One region of the Streptomyces sp. NPDC086787 genome, then DNA from elsewhere that is predicted to be linked to it. Evidence: riboswitches for the same ligand, from Rfam matches in the RefSeq annotation. Region 1 holds a riboswitch; each other region holds the start of a gene.

Region 1 (3,201 bases):
ACGACGCTGCGGTACTGGGCGCGCACCGCCTCCACGGGCAGCTCCCAGGCACCCTGCACACCCACGGAGTTCTGCGCGGTGACCGCGGTGACCACGCTCATCCCGTGCGCGCCGAGCGCCAGCATGGTCTTCAGGTCGGCCTGGATTCCGGCGCCACCGCCGGAGTCCGACCCTGCGATCGTGAGGACGCAAGGGGGCGGAGTCATGCGTTCTTCTCCTCCTGGAGGCGCAGCGGGGCGTACACGGCGAGAGCCACCAGGAACGCGACGTAGTACGAGAGATCGGCGCCGTGCAGCGCGTCGGCGACGGGTCCGACGTACAGACCCGTGTCCATGAAGGGCACCGCGGCGGCGAATGCGCCGACGAACGCCAGCAGCGGGGGCCAGGCCCGCCGCGGGCCGGCCGTCGCGGCCGCGAGGTCCGTCACCGGTTCGCGCCGTACCAGCCAGTCGACCACCACGATCGCCACGAACCCGGGGATCCAGTACCCGACGAACAGGAGGACGTTCTGGAAGCGGGCGGTGGTGTCGGCCGCGTGCATCCACAGCACCAGCGGGAAACCGAGCGCCGCGGCGAGGGCGGCGGCCGCGGGGCGGGGCAGACGCACCCCGATGGTCTGGAGGGCCAGGGAGCCGCTGTAGTCGTTCATGGCGTTGCTGCACAGCGCGGCCAGCGCCACGGCGAGCAGTCCGAGCGAGCCCGGGACACCCCCGCCCAGCAGCTGGTCCACGCCCGCGGCCGTCTGGTCGGTGAGCACCGAGGCACCCCACAGGCCCAGGATCTGGACGGCCAGGAAGGACGCCACGAGACCGAGCAGTGTGTACCAGAACATCCGGGAGCGGGAGGTGGTGCGGGGCAGATAGCGGCTGAAGTCGCTTGCGTACGGCGCCCAGGACAGGGTCAGGCTCAACGCGACGGTGCTGGTCAGCACGAACGCGCCCGCCCGATCGGCGCCGTGCGCGCTGCCCGAAGTGACGACGTGGACGTCGCCCGCCATCCGTATCGCGATCAGCGCGAAGGCGGCGGCCAGTACGAACGTCATGAGGATCTGGAGCCGGTGGATCGCCTCGTAGCCGAGGACCCCGAGGGCGCCCTGCCCCAGCATCATGACCATTACCCCGAGCCAGAACGGCCAGCCGCACAGCTGGGCGAGCGCATCCCCGCCGAACAGGCCGATGAGCGCGTCCCAGGCCACCGAAGACGCCCACTGGAGCACCCCGGGCAGTGCCACCGCGCGTCCGAAGGCGAGCCGGGCGAGCGGCAGCTGCCCGGCGCCGGTGCGGCTGCCCCAGGTGCCGAGGTAGGCGGTGGGCACCGCGCCGATCACGGTGCCGAGCACCACCGCGGCGAGAGCGGTGGCGAAGTCGAGGCCGAACACGATGCCGAGGGTTCCGGTGAACACGCCGGTCATCGTCAGGTTCGGCGCGAACCACACGGTGAACAGCCGACCCGCGCCGCCGTAGCGGTTGTCCTGCGGGACGGGCTCGATGCCGTGTCCCTCGACTCTCAGGTCACCGGGAGCCGTGGGCATCCGTCCGTCGAAGACGGCTCTGCCGCCGCCCGTGGGCAGCCCGCTGGAAACACGCCCGAATGGCATGGTGACATCCCTCCGCCAGTACGAACTGGTTCAGGTTCAACGGGTGTGATCTCAGCCCTCGCGGGGCACCCCGTGTCCGGTACGGCGGCAAGAGTAACCCGAGCCGTCCGCCACCATGACCATCAACCCTTGGCGGCCCCCAGGGTCAGACCGCTGACGAACTGCCGCTGGAGCACGAAGTACACGATCAGCGTGGGGATCGCGGTGAGCAGTGCTCCGGCGGCGACCAGGTTGGGGTCCGTGAAGTACTGGCCGGAGAGGTTGTTCAGGGCCGAGGTGATCGGCATCTTCTCGCCGGTCGAGATCAGCACCAGGGCCCAGAAGAAGTCGTTGTAGATCCAGATCGACAGCAGGGTGGCCAGCGCCGCCATCGCCGGCTTGCACAGCGGCAGCGTGATCTGCCAGTACAGCCGCCACACCGAGGCACCGTCCACCAGGGCCGCCTCGGTCAGCTCGTGCGGCAGGGAGCGCATGTAGTTGCTCAGCACGAAGGCGCAGAACCCGGACTGGAACGCCACATGGATCAGGACGAGGCCGAGCGCGGAGTCGTACAGCTTGCCGCTCTCCGTGATCCCGGGCAGGTCGGTGAGCAGGTACATCCGGTAGAGCGGTGTGATGATCACCTGCTGGGGGAGCAGGTTGCCCGCCGTGAAGACCAGGAGCAGCGCCAGGTTGAGACGGAAGTCGAAACGGCTGACGTAGAAGGCGACCAGCGACGACAGGAACAGCGTGAGCAGCACGGCGGGCACCGCGATCAGCAGCGTGGTGCCGAAGTAGTGGGCCATGTCCGACTGCTCGAACGCGTTCGTGAAGTTGTCGAGGTTCAGGGTGTCCGGCCAGGACACGTAGCCCCTGTCGCTGGTCTCGCCGTACGGGCGCAGCGCGGAGAAGACCGCCCACAGCAGCGGGGCGAGCCAGGCCAGCGCCGTCGCGGACAGGAAGACGTGCAGTACGACACGGGCGGGACGGACGGGCGCGCTCACGGTCGCCGCTCCTTCCGGAAGGTGGTCACCAGGTACGGGATGATCACGACGAGCGAGATGACCAGCAGGACCACCGCGATCGCTGAGCCGTAGCCGATGCGGCTGGACTCGCCGATGATGTTGTTGGTGACCAGGATCGACAGCAACTCGGTGCCCTGGGAACCCTTGTTGAAGACGAAGACCAGGTCGAAGGCGCGCAGCGCCTCGATGATGGTGACGACCAGGACGATCGTGTTGGTGGGGCGCAGCGTCGGGAAGATGACGCTCCTGAACGTCTGCCACTCGTTCGCGCCGTCCAGTGCCGCCGCCTCGCGCAGCGACGGGTCCACGCTCTTCAGACCGGCCAGATAGAGGATCATCATGTACCCGGTGTGCCGCCATGAGGCGGCGACGAGGACGGCCCAGAGGTTCAGGTCCGGGTCGCCGATCCAGTCGACGTAGTGGCCGGGCCTGTTGGCCCCGATGAGGCTGTTGATCAGGCCCGTGTCGGGGTTGTAGACGAGTTGCCAGACGAAGCCGATGCAGGCCATCGAGATGACGACGGGCAGGAAGAACGCCGTCTGGTAGACGCGGCTGAAGCGGATCCCCTTGTCCAACTGGACGGCGAGGAACAGCCCGAGC
Region 2 (3,201 bases), on a different contig from region 1:
CGTCACCGACGGGTCCACCAGCCGCAGCACGGTCTCCCGGCGCCGTACCGTCCAGGCGTGCACGGCGAGGATCGCGCCCACCGCGGCGAACTGGACGAGGGTGAGGACCGCGGCGGTGGGCAGGTCGAGCAGCTCCGAGGTCTGCCGGTAGATCTCGACCTCGAGGGTGGAGAAGGTGGGGCCGCCAAGGGTCTGGACCACGCCGAAGGAGGTGAAGGTGAACAGGAACACCATCAGCGCGGCGGCGGCCACCGCGGGCGCGAGGGCCGGCAGGGTCACCTTGCGCCAGGCGCCGAGCGGTGAGGCGCCCAGCATCCGCGCGGCCTCCTCCTGGCGCGGGTCCAGCTGGGACCACAGGCCGCCGACGGTGCGTACGACGACGGCGTAGTTGAAGAAGACGTGCGCGAGCAGGATCGCCCACACGGTCGTGTCCAGCCGTACGCCCCACAGTTCGTCGAGCAGCCCGCCACGGCCGAGCAGCGCGAGGAACGCCGTACCGGCCACGACGGTCGGCAGCACGAACGGGACGGTGACGACGGCGCGCAGGACCTGCTTTCCCGGGAAGGCGAAGCGCGCGAAGACATATGCGGCGGGCAGCGCGACCAGCAGGGTGAGCGCGGTGGAGGCGAGCGCCTGCCAGGTGGTGAACCACAGGACGTGCCGGATGTCCGGCCGCGCGACGACGTCCGCGATCGGGCCGAGCCGCCAGACCCCGTCGGCCCTGAGGCCACGGGCGACGATGGCGGTGACGGGGTAGGCGAAGAACAGCGCGAAGAACGCGACCGGCCCGGCCATCAGCGCGAGCCGTGCCACGTTCTCCATACGGCGCCGTCGACCGGCTACTTCAGTACGAGCGACGTCCACGTCTTGACCCACTGGTCGCGGTTGTCGGCGATCCTGCCGGGCGTCAGGGTCGCGGGGGCCTTGGCGGCCGGGCCGTACTCCGTGAACTCGGCAGGCACCTTGGCGCCCCGGACCACCGGGTAGACGAACATGTTGAGCGGTACGTCCTCCTGGAACTCCTTGCCGACCAGGAAGTCGATGAGCGCCTTGCCGCCCTTGGTGTTCTTCGCGTTGCTCAGCAGCCCGGCGAACTCGGTCTGCCGGAAGCAGGTGCCGTCCGCGACACCCGTCGGGGCGGTGGCCGGCCGTGGCTTGGCGTAGACGACCTCGGCGACCGGTGAAGAGGCGTAGGACACCACGAGCGGCCGGTCGCCCTTGGCCTTCTTTCCGCCGGCGGACCCGGAGAACTCCTGGTTGTACGCCTGCTCCCAGCCGTCGACGACCTTGACGCCGTTGGCCTTGAGCTTCGTCCAGTACTCGGGCCAGCTGTCGTCGCCGTACCGGGCCGCGCTCGCGAGGAGGAATCCGAGGCCGGGCGAGGAGGTGGCGGCGTTCTCGGTGACGAGGAGGTTCTTGTACTCGGGCTTCACCAGGTCGTCGAGCGTCCGCGGCGGGGTGAGCCCGTGCTCGCCGAAGTACGCCTTGTCGTAGTTGACGCAGATGTCGCCGTAGTCGACGGGCGTGACCCGGTGCCTGCCCTTGTCGAGCTGGTACTCGGCGTCGACCGTCCCGATCCCCTTGGCCTCGTACGGCTGGAACAGACCGTTGTCGATCGCGCGGGACAGCAGGGTGTTGTCGACGCCGAAGAAGACGTCGCCCTGCGGGTTGTCCTTGGTCAGGATCGCCTTGTTGACGGCCTGGCCGGCGTCCCCGTCCGTGAGGACCCTGACCTTGTAGCCGGACTGCTTCTCGAAGTCCTTGAGCACGTTCTTCGAGACGGCCCACGAGCTGTGGCTGACGAGGACGACGGTCTTGGAGTCCGCCGCCCCCTTGTCCGCGGACGAACCGCATGCGGACAGCGTGAGCAGGCCGAGCCCGGCGGCGACGGCCACGAAGGTCTTGCGGTGCACTGGATTTCCTCCTGGGTGTCCAGGAAGAGACGCGGCCCTGCCCGGGGTGCCCGGGCAGGGCGCAACAGCTTGAGTAACGACCGAACTTCCTACCCAGAATGACCTGGGCGAGGTTCAGAGGGTCTGCGGCCCGTCTGCCGCACTCTCAGCGCTGTGGCGCTCCCCTGTCGGAATATGAAGATGTACTGACCGGGTCAGGTTACCGCTCGGTGGCCGCCAGCTGGCCACAGGCACCGTCGATCTCCTGACCTCGGGTGTCACGGACGGTGACCGGAACTCCGTGGGACGCGATGGCCTCCACGAACGCCTTCTCGTCCTCCGGCCGCGAGGCGGTCCACTTGGACCCGGGCGTGGGGTTGAGCGGGATCAGGTTGACGTGCACGGGCCTGCCCTTGAGCATCCGGCCGAGCCGGTCACCGCGCCACGCCTGGTCGTTGATGTCGCGGATCAGGGCGTACTCGATGGAGAGCCGGCGCCCGGACTTGGCGGCGTACTCGAAGCCGGCGTCGAGCACCTCGCGCACCTTCCAGCGGGTGTTCACGGGGACCAGGGTGTCGCGCAGTTCGTCGTCGGGCGCGTGCAGGGAGATCGCCAGACGGCACTTGAAGTCCTCGTCGGCAAAGCGGTGGATCGCCGGGACGAGTCCGACGGTCGACACGGTGATGCCGCGCTGGGACAGCCCGAGGCCGTCCGGTTCCGGGTCGGTGAGCGCCCGGATGGCCGTCACGACCCGCTTGTAGTTGGCGAGCGGCTCGCCCATGCCCATGAACACGATGTTGGACAGCCGGGCAGGCCCGCCGGGCACCTCGCCGTCCCTGAGTGCGCGCATCCCGTCCACGATCTGGTGCACGATCTCGGCGGTGGACAGGTTCCGGTCCAGCCCCGCCTGCCCGGTGGCGCAGAACGGGCAGTTCATGCCGCAGCCCGCCTGCGAGCTGATGCACATCGTCACCCGGTCCGGGTAGCGCATCAGCACCGACTCGACGAGCGTGCCGTCGAACAGCCGCCACAAGGTCTTGCGGGTGGTCCCCTGGTCGGTCGACAGATGCCGTACGACCGTCATCAGCTCGGGAAGCAGCGCCTCCCGGAGCTTGCCCCGCGAGGCGGCGGGGATGTCGGTCCACTGCTCCGGGTCGTGCGCGTACCGCGCGAAGTAGTGCTGCGAGAGCTGCTTGGCGCGAAACGGCTTCTCCCCGATCGCGGCGACGGCCTCCTTGCGCTCGGCGGGCGAAAGGTCGGCGAGGTGCCGCGGCGGCTGCTTGGCTCCGCGGGGGGCGACGAAAGTGAG
Region 3 (3,201 bases), on a different contig from region 1:
CGGGTTACGGATGCCGAGTCCGGAGCCGATCGGCGAGCCCAGCGGCATGACCGCCGCACAGCCGACCTCCTCCAGCTTCCGGGCCAGAACCGGGTCGTCGTTGGTGTACGGCAGCACGGTGAAGCCGTCGTCCACCAGTGTCTCCGCCGCGTCCAGCAGCTCGATCGGATCCGGCAGCAGCGTCCGCTCGTCGGCGATGACCTCCAGCTTGATCAGATCCGTGCCGAGCGCCTCCCTGGCCAGCCGGGCCGTCAGGACGGCCTCGCCGGCGGTGAAACAGCCCGCCGTGTTGGGCAGCACCCGGATGCCGAGCCGCTCCAGCACGGACAGTACGGAACCGTGCACCGTGGGATCGACCCGTCGCATCGCCACCGTGGTCAGCTCCGTGCCGGAGGCGACGAGCGCCCGCTCCAGCACGTCCAGGCTCGGCGCGCCGCCGGTGCCCATGATCAACCGGGACGAGAACGGCGTACCGCCGAGGACGAAGGGATCGTCTGCCATGGGTCAGCCTCCTTGGACGGCGGTGAGGACCTCGACACGGTCTCCCTCGGCGAGGTCCGTGGCGGACCACTGCCCGCGCGGTACGACGGTCTCGTTCACCGCGGCGGCCACTCCGCGCGGCGCCGCGGTCAGCGAACCGACCAGAGTGTCGAGATCCGTGCCGGGCGCGATCTCCCGGCGCTCTCCGTTGACCGAGATGTTCATGCGGACCGCTCCGAGCCGTGTTGTGACGAGCCGTGTTGTGACGAGCCGTGTTGCGAGGGGAATGACGCAGCCGAAGGCGCGGCGAAGCGCTGTGGTGTGAAGGGGCGGGCCTCCTCCGGCAGCTCGCCGGTGACCAGGACGTACGCCATCACATCGCCGGTGACCGGGGTGAGCAGTACACCGTTGCGGTAGTGCCCGGTGGCCAGCAGCAGCCCGTCAAGCCCGGTCGGGCCGAGCAGCGGGGCGTTGTCGGGGGAGCCGGGACGCAGCCCGGCCCGGGTCTCGGTGAGCGGCAGCTCGGTGATCCCCGGCACCAGCTCGTGGGCGTCCCGGAGCAGCTCGTACACCCCGCCCGCGGTCACCGTCGTGTCCCAGCCCAGTTCCTCGCTCGTCGCGCCCACGACCAGCTCGCCGTTCTCCCGGGGCACCAGGTAGACATGGCCGCCGCGCACCACGGCGCGCACGGTACGGCTCAGGAAGGGCGCGTACCGGGCCGGCACCGTCAGCCGTACCACCTGCCCCTTCACCGGCCGCACCGGCGGCAGCACCTCGTCCGGCACGCCCGCGAGCCGCCCGCTCAGGCTCCCGGCGGCGAGCACCACCCGGCCCGCGTCAAGGACTTCGCCCTCGCGGGTGACGACCCCGGCGGCCCGGTCGCGCACGACGGACAGCCGCTCCGCCCAGGTGCGGTGGAACACCACCCCGGCGAGCTCACAGGCGGCCGTCAGCGCGTCCGAGAGCCGACGCGGATCGATCTGGTGGTCGCCGTCCACCCGCAGTCCGCCGCGCACCCCGGGCGCGAGCATCGGCTCCAGGCGCCGGCACTCGCGTCCCGACAGCCACTCGGCCTCCAGACCCGACCGCTGCTGGAGGGCGTGCAGCTCGCGCAGATCGGCACGGTCGTCGGCGTCCAGCGCGACGGCGAGGGTGCCGCTGCGGCGGTAGCCGAGGTCATGGCCGGTCAGCTCGGTCAGCTCGGCCACGAAGTCCGGGTAGCGACGGGCGGACGCCAGGTTCAGCCCGAGCAGCATCTGCTCGCCGTAGTGCAGTTCGGTGACCGCGGCCAGCATCCCCGCCGCGACCCGCGCGGCGCCGCCGCCGGGCTCTGGGTCCACCACGGCGGTGGCGAGGCCGCGCTGCGCGGCACGCCAGGCCGTGACCAGGCCGATGATCCCGCCCCCGACGACGAGGACGTCCGACGTACCTGACGACATGGGCGTTCAGCCCCTCCCTTCGCCGGCATGACCCGGATCAGGTTCGTACGGTCGGAGGCCGCCAGCCTCCCTCTCAGCCCGGTGCGTCCGGGCTCCCGCGAGTTCTGTACGTTGGCCACCCTACCGCTCGAACCAAGGAGTCCCGGCGTCATGGCCCGCTCGCTCGACGGACTGACCCTCGCCCCGGTGGCCGACCAGGCCCCCGGCCAGGTGGGCACCCGCACCCGGTTCACCTACCACGAGAAGGACGGCGTGGTCTGGGCCGAGTACACGGGCGGCGACATCGTGCGCGGGCACCTGGTGGGCACCCGCGAGGGCGACCGGCTGGACTTCCGCTACACGCAGCTCAAGCAGGACGGCAGCACGTCCGGCGGGCACTGCGTGTCCACGGTCGTCGAACTGCCCGACGGACGGGTACGGCTCGAGGAGACCTGGCGGTGGGAGTCCCAGGAAGGCAGCGGCACCAGCATTGTGGAGCAGCTCACCCAGCACGCCCCCTGACTGACAGTTTGTCAATTGTCTATGGTGACCGGGTGAGCGGTGATCGGGTGGGCGAGCAGACGCAGCAACGGGGCACGTCACGGGGACGGCGAGTGGTCGTCGTCGGCGCGGGCATGGCCGGGGTGCAGACCGCCGTCGCCCTGCGGGAGCAGAGTTTCAACGGCACCGTCACGCTGATCGGCGCCGAGCCGCACCAGCCGTACGACCGGCCGCCGCTGTCCAAGGCCGTCCTGCTCGGCAAGTCCGAGGGCTCCGCCTTCGAGGTCGACTTCGAGTCGCTCGGCATCGATCTGCGCCTGGGCAGCGAGGCACTGGGGGTGCGCACCGCCGACCACGAGCTGGACACCGGCTCCGGGCCCGTTCCCTACGACGTCCTGGTCCTCGCGACCGGTGCCGAACCGGTCCGGCTGCCCGGCACGGAGGGCGTCCCCGGGGTGCACCTGCTGCGCACCCTGGACGACGCGGAACGACTGCGGCCGGTGCTCACCCGCCAGCACGACATCGTGGTCGTCGGCGCGGGCTGGATCGGCGCCGAGTTCGCCACCGCGGCCCGTGAGGCCGGCTGCGCGGTGACCGTCGTGGAGGCCGCCGACCATCCGCTCGCCGGAGCGCTGCCGCCCGAGGTGGCCCTGCCGATGACCGCCTGGTACGCCGACAGCGGCGCCACCCTGCGCACCCGCGCGCGCGTGGCGGGCGTCGAGCCGGGCGCGGTGGTCCTCGGCGACGGCACCCGGGTACCCGCGGGCGCCGTCGTGGTCGGCATCGGCGCGCATCCCGCCAC
Region 4 (3,201 bases), on a different contig from region 1:
GCCGTGCGGCGACGGCGATGTGCACATCGCGCCCACCGACTCGGACGTGCTGGGCGAGGTCCTGATCCGGCTTCAGGTCGGCGGGGACCAGGCGGTGTTCCGCTCCTCGGCGCCGCCGCTGGTGGCCTTCCTGGACCGCACGGACAAACTGGTCCCGCTCGGTCAGGAGGGAGCGCTCGCCGACTTCGACGCCCATCTCGACGAGGCCCTGGACCGCATCCTGGCCGAGGAACAGAGCGCCGGCTGAACGTCATGGGGATGAGCGCACGGCGCTCGGTGGCGCTGTGTGGACCGGTGCAGTAACGCTTCTCCTGATCCGGCGGCAATGCGCCGCCCGGGCGTCACTTCTTGCGGCGTCGGCCCCGTCCACCGCGCGTCGTGGCCGGCCGGCCGTCCGCGGTCCTGCCCGTCTCCTGTCCTGGTCCCGGCCGGTCTGCCGAGACCACCAGAGCGGCCAGGGCCGTGGTGACCGGTACCGAGGCGACCAGGCCGATCGAACCGACCAGGGTGCGCACGATCTCCTCCGCCACCAGTTCGCTGTTCGCCACGGTCGTCACACTGCTCTGCGCGATCGAGAAGAGCAGCAGCAGAGGCAGCGCCGCCCCGGCGTAGGCGAGGACGAGAGTGTTCACGACCGACGCGATGTGGTCACGGCCGATACGGATGCCCGCCCGGTACAGCCCCCGCCAGCCCATCGACGGGTTGGCCTCGTGCAGTTCCCAGACGGCCGAGGTCTGTGTGACCGTCACGTCGTCCAGGACACCGAGAGAACCGATGATGACGCCGGCCAGCAGGAGTCCGCTCATGTCGATCGACGGATACAGGCCGTGGATCAGGCCGGTGTTGTCGTCCGTGTTGCCGGTCAGTACCGCCCAGTCGATGAACTCCGAACCCAGGAGGCCGATCAGCACGAGCGACACCAGGGTGCCGAGCACCGCGACCGAGGTGCGTGCCGACAGGCCATGGCACATGTAGAGCGCGATCAGCATGATGGCACTCGCCCCGACCACCGCCACGAGCAGGGGATTCGCTCCCTGGAGGATCGCGGGCAGGATGAAGAGGGTCAGCACCAGGAAGCTGACGGCCAGTGCGATCAGCGCCATCACGCCGCGCAGGCGACCCACCGCCACGACGGCGATCGCGAAGATCCCGGCGAGCAGTGCCATCGGGAACTTCCGGTCCACGTCGGTGACCGAGTACTGCAGGTCCTTGGGCGCGGACGGCTCGTACGCGGCCACGACCTTCTCGCCCTGGTGCAGCTGACGTGATTGGTCGGGCTGCACGATCTCGGTGAACGTGCGGCCCTTGTCCTTGCCGGTGTCGATCCGGATCGTCGCCTTCTTGCAGGTGCCGTTCGCCTTCCGGGACGCCGAACCGTTCCCGCCGCTGGAGGTGTCATCGGGCGGGGTCTGTCCCGAGGCGTTCACCGACTCGCAGCTCACCTCGACCACCGCGGTGACGGTGGCCTGCTGGGTCTGCCGGTCGAAGCCGACCCCGGTGCGCTCGTGGGACGGGGCGCCGCCGGGCCAGAGCACCACGAGCCCGACGACGACCGCCGTGGCGAACGGGATCAGGATGGCCGCGATGACCTTCCGCAGGTGCTTGGAGACCGGAGCTGCGGGGCCGTGGCTGTGACCGTGCGAGTGGCCGTGTCCGCCGCCGTGTCGTCCGTCGCCCTCTCCCGAGCCGGTGTGCGGCGGCTCGGGCGGCTCGTACGGGTGGTTCTGCATCGTGGTCACCGGCCGATCATCGCAAGAACGAGAGAGGGGCCCTCTGTTCATCTCGCCCGAATTGACGCTAGCGTAGAAGCACCTTTGCACACGCGGGAGCTCGGAGCACCGGGCTGAGAGGGCGCTGACCTCCGTATTCGCCATGTTTCACGTGGAACACGAGCTGGTTCACACGAATGGCGACAGAGACGGAAGCCGCTGCGTCGACCGCTGAACCTGTTACCGGGTAATGCCGGCGTAGGGAGTAGGTCTCATGACCAAGAAGGACATACGCACGCCTGCCTCAGCGCAGAACGCGAACGGCGCGAACGCGCCGGACGCGGTCGGCGAGGAGACCGGGAAGTCCATCGGCTGGCACAAGGGGTACATCGAGGGCTCACGTCCCGATCTGCGCGTGCCGGTCCGTCAGGTGCATCTCACCAACGGGCAGTCGGTCACGCTGTACGACACCTCAGGCCCGTACACCGACCCGCTAGTGGAGACCGACGTCCGCAGGGGCCTGCCACCGCTGCGGGAGAACTGGATCATCGCCCGCGGCGACACAGAGGAGTACGCGGGCCGTCCCGTCCGTCCCGAGGACGACGGGGTCAGGCACACATCCCCCCGTGGGGGCCTGCGCAACCTCGACGCGGTATTCCCCGGCCGGCCCCGCCAGCCGCGCCGTGGCCGGGACGGCAAGGCGGTCACACAGCTCGCGTATGCGCGCCGGGGCGAGATCACGCCGGAGATGGAGTTCGTGGCCGTCCGGGAGAACGTCTCACCCGAGGTGGTCCGCGAGGAGATCGCGGCGGGCAGGGCTGTACTGCCCGCCAACGTGAACCATCCGGAGATCGAGCCAATGATCATCGGCAAACGGTTCCTGGTGAAGGTCAACGCCAACATCGGCAACTCCGCGGTGACCTCCTCCATCGAGGAGGAGGTCGAGAAGATGACCTGGGCCACCCGCTGGGGCGCCGACACGGTCATGGACCTGTCAACAGGGCGCAACATTCACACCACCCGTGAGTGGGTGCTGCGCAACTCCCCGGTACCCATCGGGACGGTGCCGCTCTACCAGGCGCTGGAGAAGGTGGACGGCAGGGCCGAGGAACTCACCTGGGAGATCTACAAGGACACGGTCATCGAACAGGCCGAGCAGGGCGTGGACTACATGACGGTCCACGCGGGCGTCCGGCTCCCGTACGTCCCGCTGACCGCGAACCGCAAGACCGGCATCGTCTCGCGCGGCGGCTCGATCATGGCGGCCTGGTGTCTCGCGCACCATCAGGAGTCCTTCCTCTACGAGAACTTCGAGGAACTCTGCGAGATCCTCGCCGCCTACGACGTCACGTACTCGCTGGGCGACGGCCTCAGGCCGGGCTCGATCGCGGACGCCAACGACGAGGCGCAGTTCGCGGAATTGCGCACGCTCGGGGAACTCAACCGGATCGCGAAGCGTTTCCATGTACAGACGATGATCGAGGGCCCGGGG

Evidence for each region. A riboswitch is a leader RNA that binds a small molecule or an ion and turns the genes downstream of it on or off. The one in region 1 is predicted to bind thiamine pyrophosphate.
Region 2: it holds a riboswitch for thiamine pyrophosphate, as region 1 does, so the genes downstream of both, ACIPK3_RS27860 (thiamine ABC transporter substrate binding subunit) here and ACIPK3_RS06675 (purine-cytosine permease family protein) in region 1, are expected to answer to the same signal.
Region 3: it holds a riboswitch for thiamine pyrophosphate, as region 1 does, so the genes downstream of both, thiO (glycine oxidase ThiO) here and ACIPK3_RS06675 (purine-cytosine permease family protein) in region 1, are expected to answer to the same signal.
Region 4: it holds a riboswitch for thiamine pyrophosphate, as region 1 does, so the genes downstream of both, thiC (phosphomethylpyrimidine synthase ThiC) here and ACIPK3_RS06675 (purine-cytosine permease family protein) in region 1, are expected to answer to the same signal.

The regions. Positions count from the first base shown of each region.
Region 1 is NZ_JBIVBC010000002.1:118,583-121,783, forward strand. Features, by position in the region: gene thiD (bifunctional hydroxymethylpyrimidine kinase/phosphomethylpyrimidine kinase) at 1-206, opposite strand, end outside; gene ACIPK3_RS06675 (purine-cytosine permease family protein) at 203-1,597, opposite strand; TPP riboswitch at 1,588-1,680, opposite strand; gene ACIPK3_RS06680 (carbohydrate ABC transporter permease) at 1,720-2,580, opposite strand; gene ACIPK3_RS06685 (carbohydrate ABC transporter permease) at 2,577-3,201, opposite strand, start outside.
Region 2 is NZ_JBIVBC010000015.1:73,543-76,743, forward strand. Features, by position in the region: gene ACIPK3_RS27855 (ABC transporter permease) at 1-795, opposite strand, end outside; gene ACIPK3_RS27860 (thiamine ABC transporter substrate binding subunit) at 840-1,913, opposite strand; TPP riboswitch at 1,982-2,089, opposite strand; gene rlmN (23S rRNA (adenine(2503)-C(2))-methyltransferase RlmN) at 2,113-3,201, opposite strand, start outside.
Region 3 is NZ_JBIVBC010000001.1:968,880-972,080, forward strand. Features, by position in the region: gene ACIPK3_RS04510 (thiazole synthase) at 1-501, opposite strand, end outside; gene thiS (sulfur carrier protein ThiS) at 505-705, opposite strand; gene thiO (glycine oxidase ThiO) at 702-1,919, opposite strand; TPP riboswitch at 1,916-2,028, opposite strand; gene ACIPK3_RS04525 (hypothetical protein) at 2,070-2,420, shown strand; gene ACIPK3_RS04530 (NAD(P)/FAD-dependent oxidoreductase) at 2,468-3,201, shown strand, end outside.
Region 4 is NZ_JBIVBC010000003.1:75,629-78,829, reverse strand. Features, by position in the region: gene ACIPK3_RS09955 (SsgA family sporulation/cell division regulator) at 1-247, shown strand, start outside; gene ACIPK3_RS09950 (YibE/F family protein) at 342-1,730, opposite strand; TPP riboswitch at 1,813-1,991, shown strand; gene thiC (phosphomethylpyrimidine synthase ThiC) at 1,984-3,201, shown strand, end outside.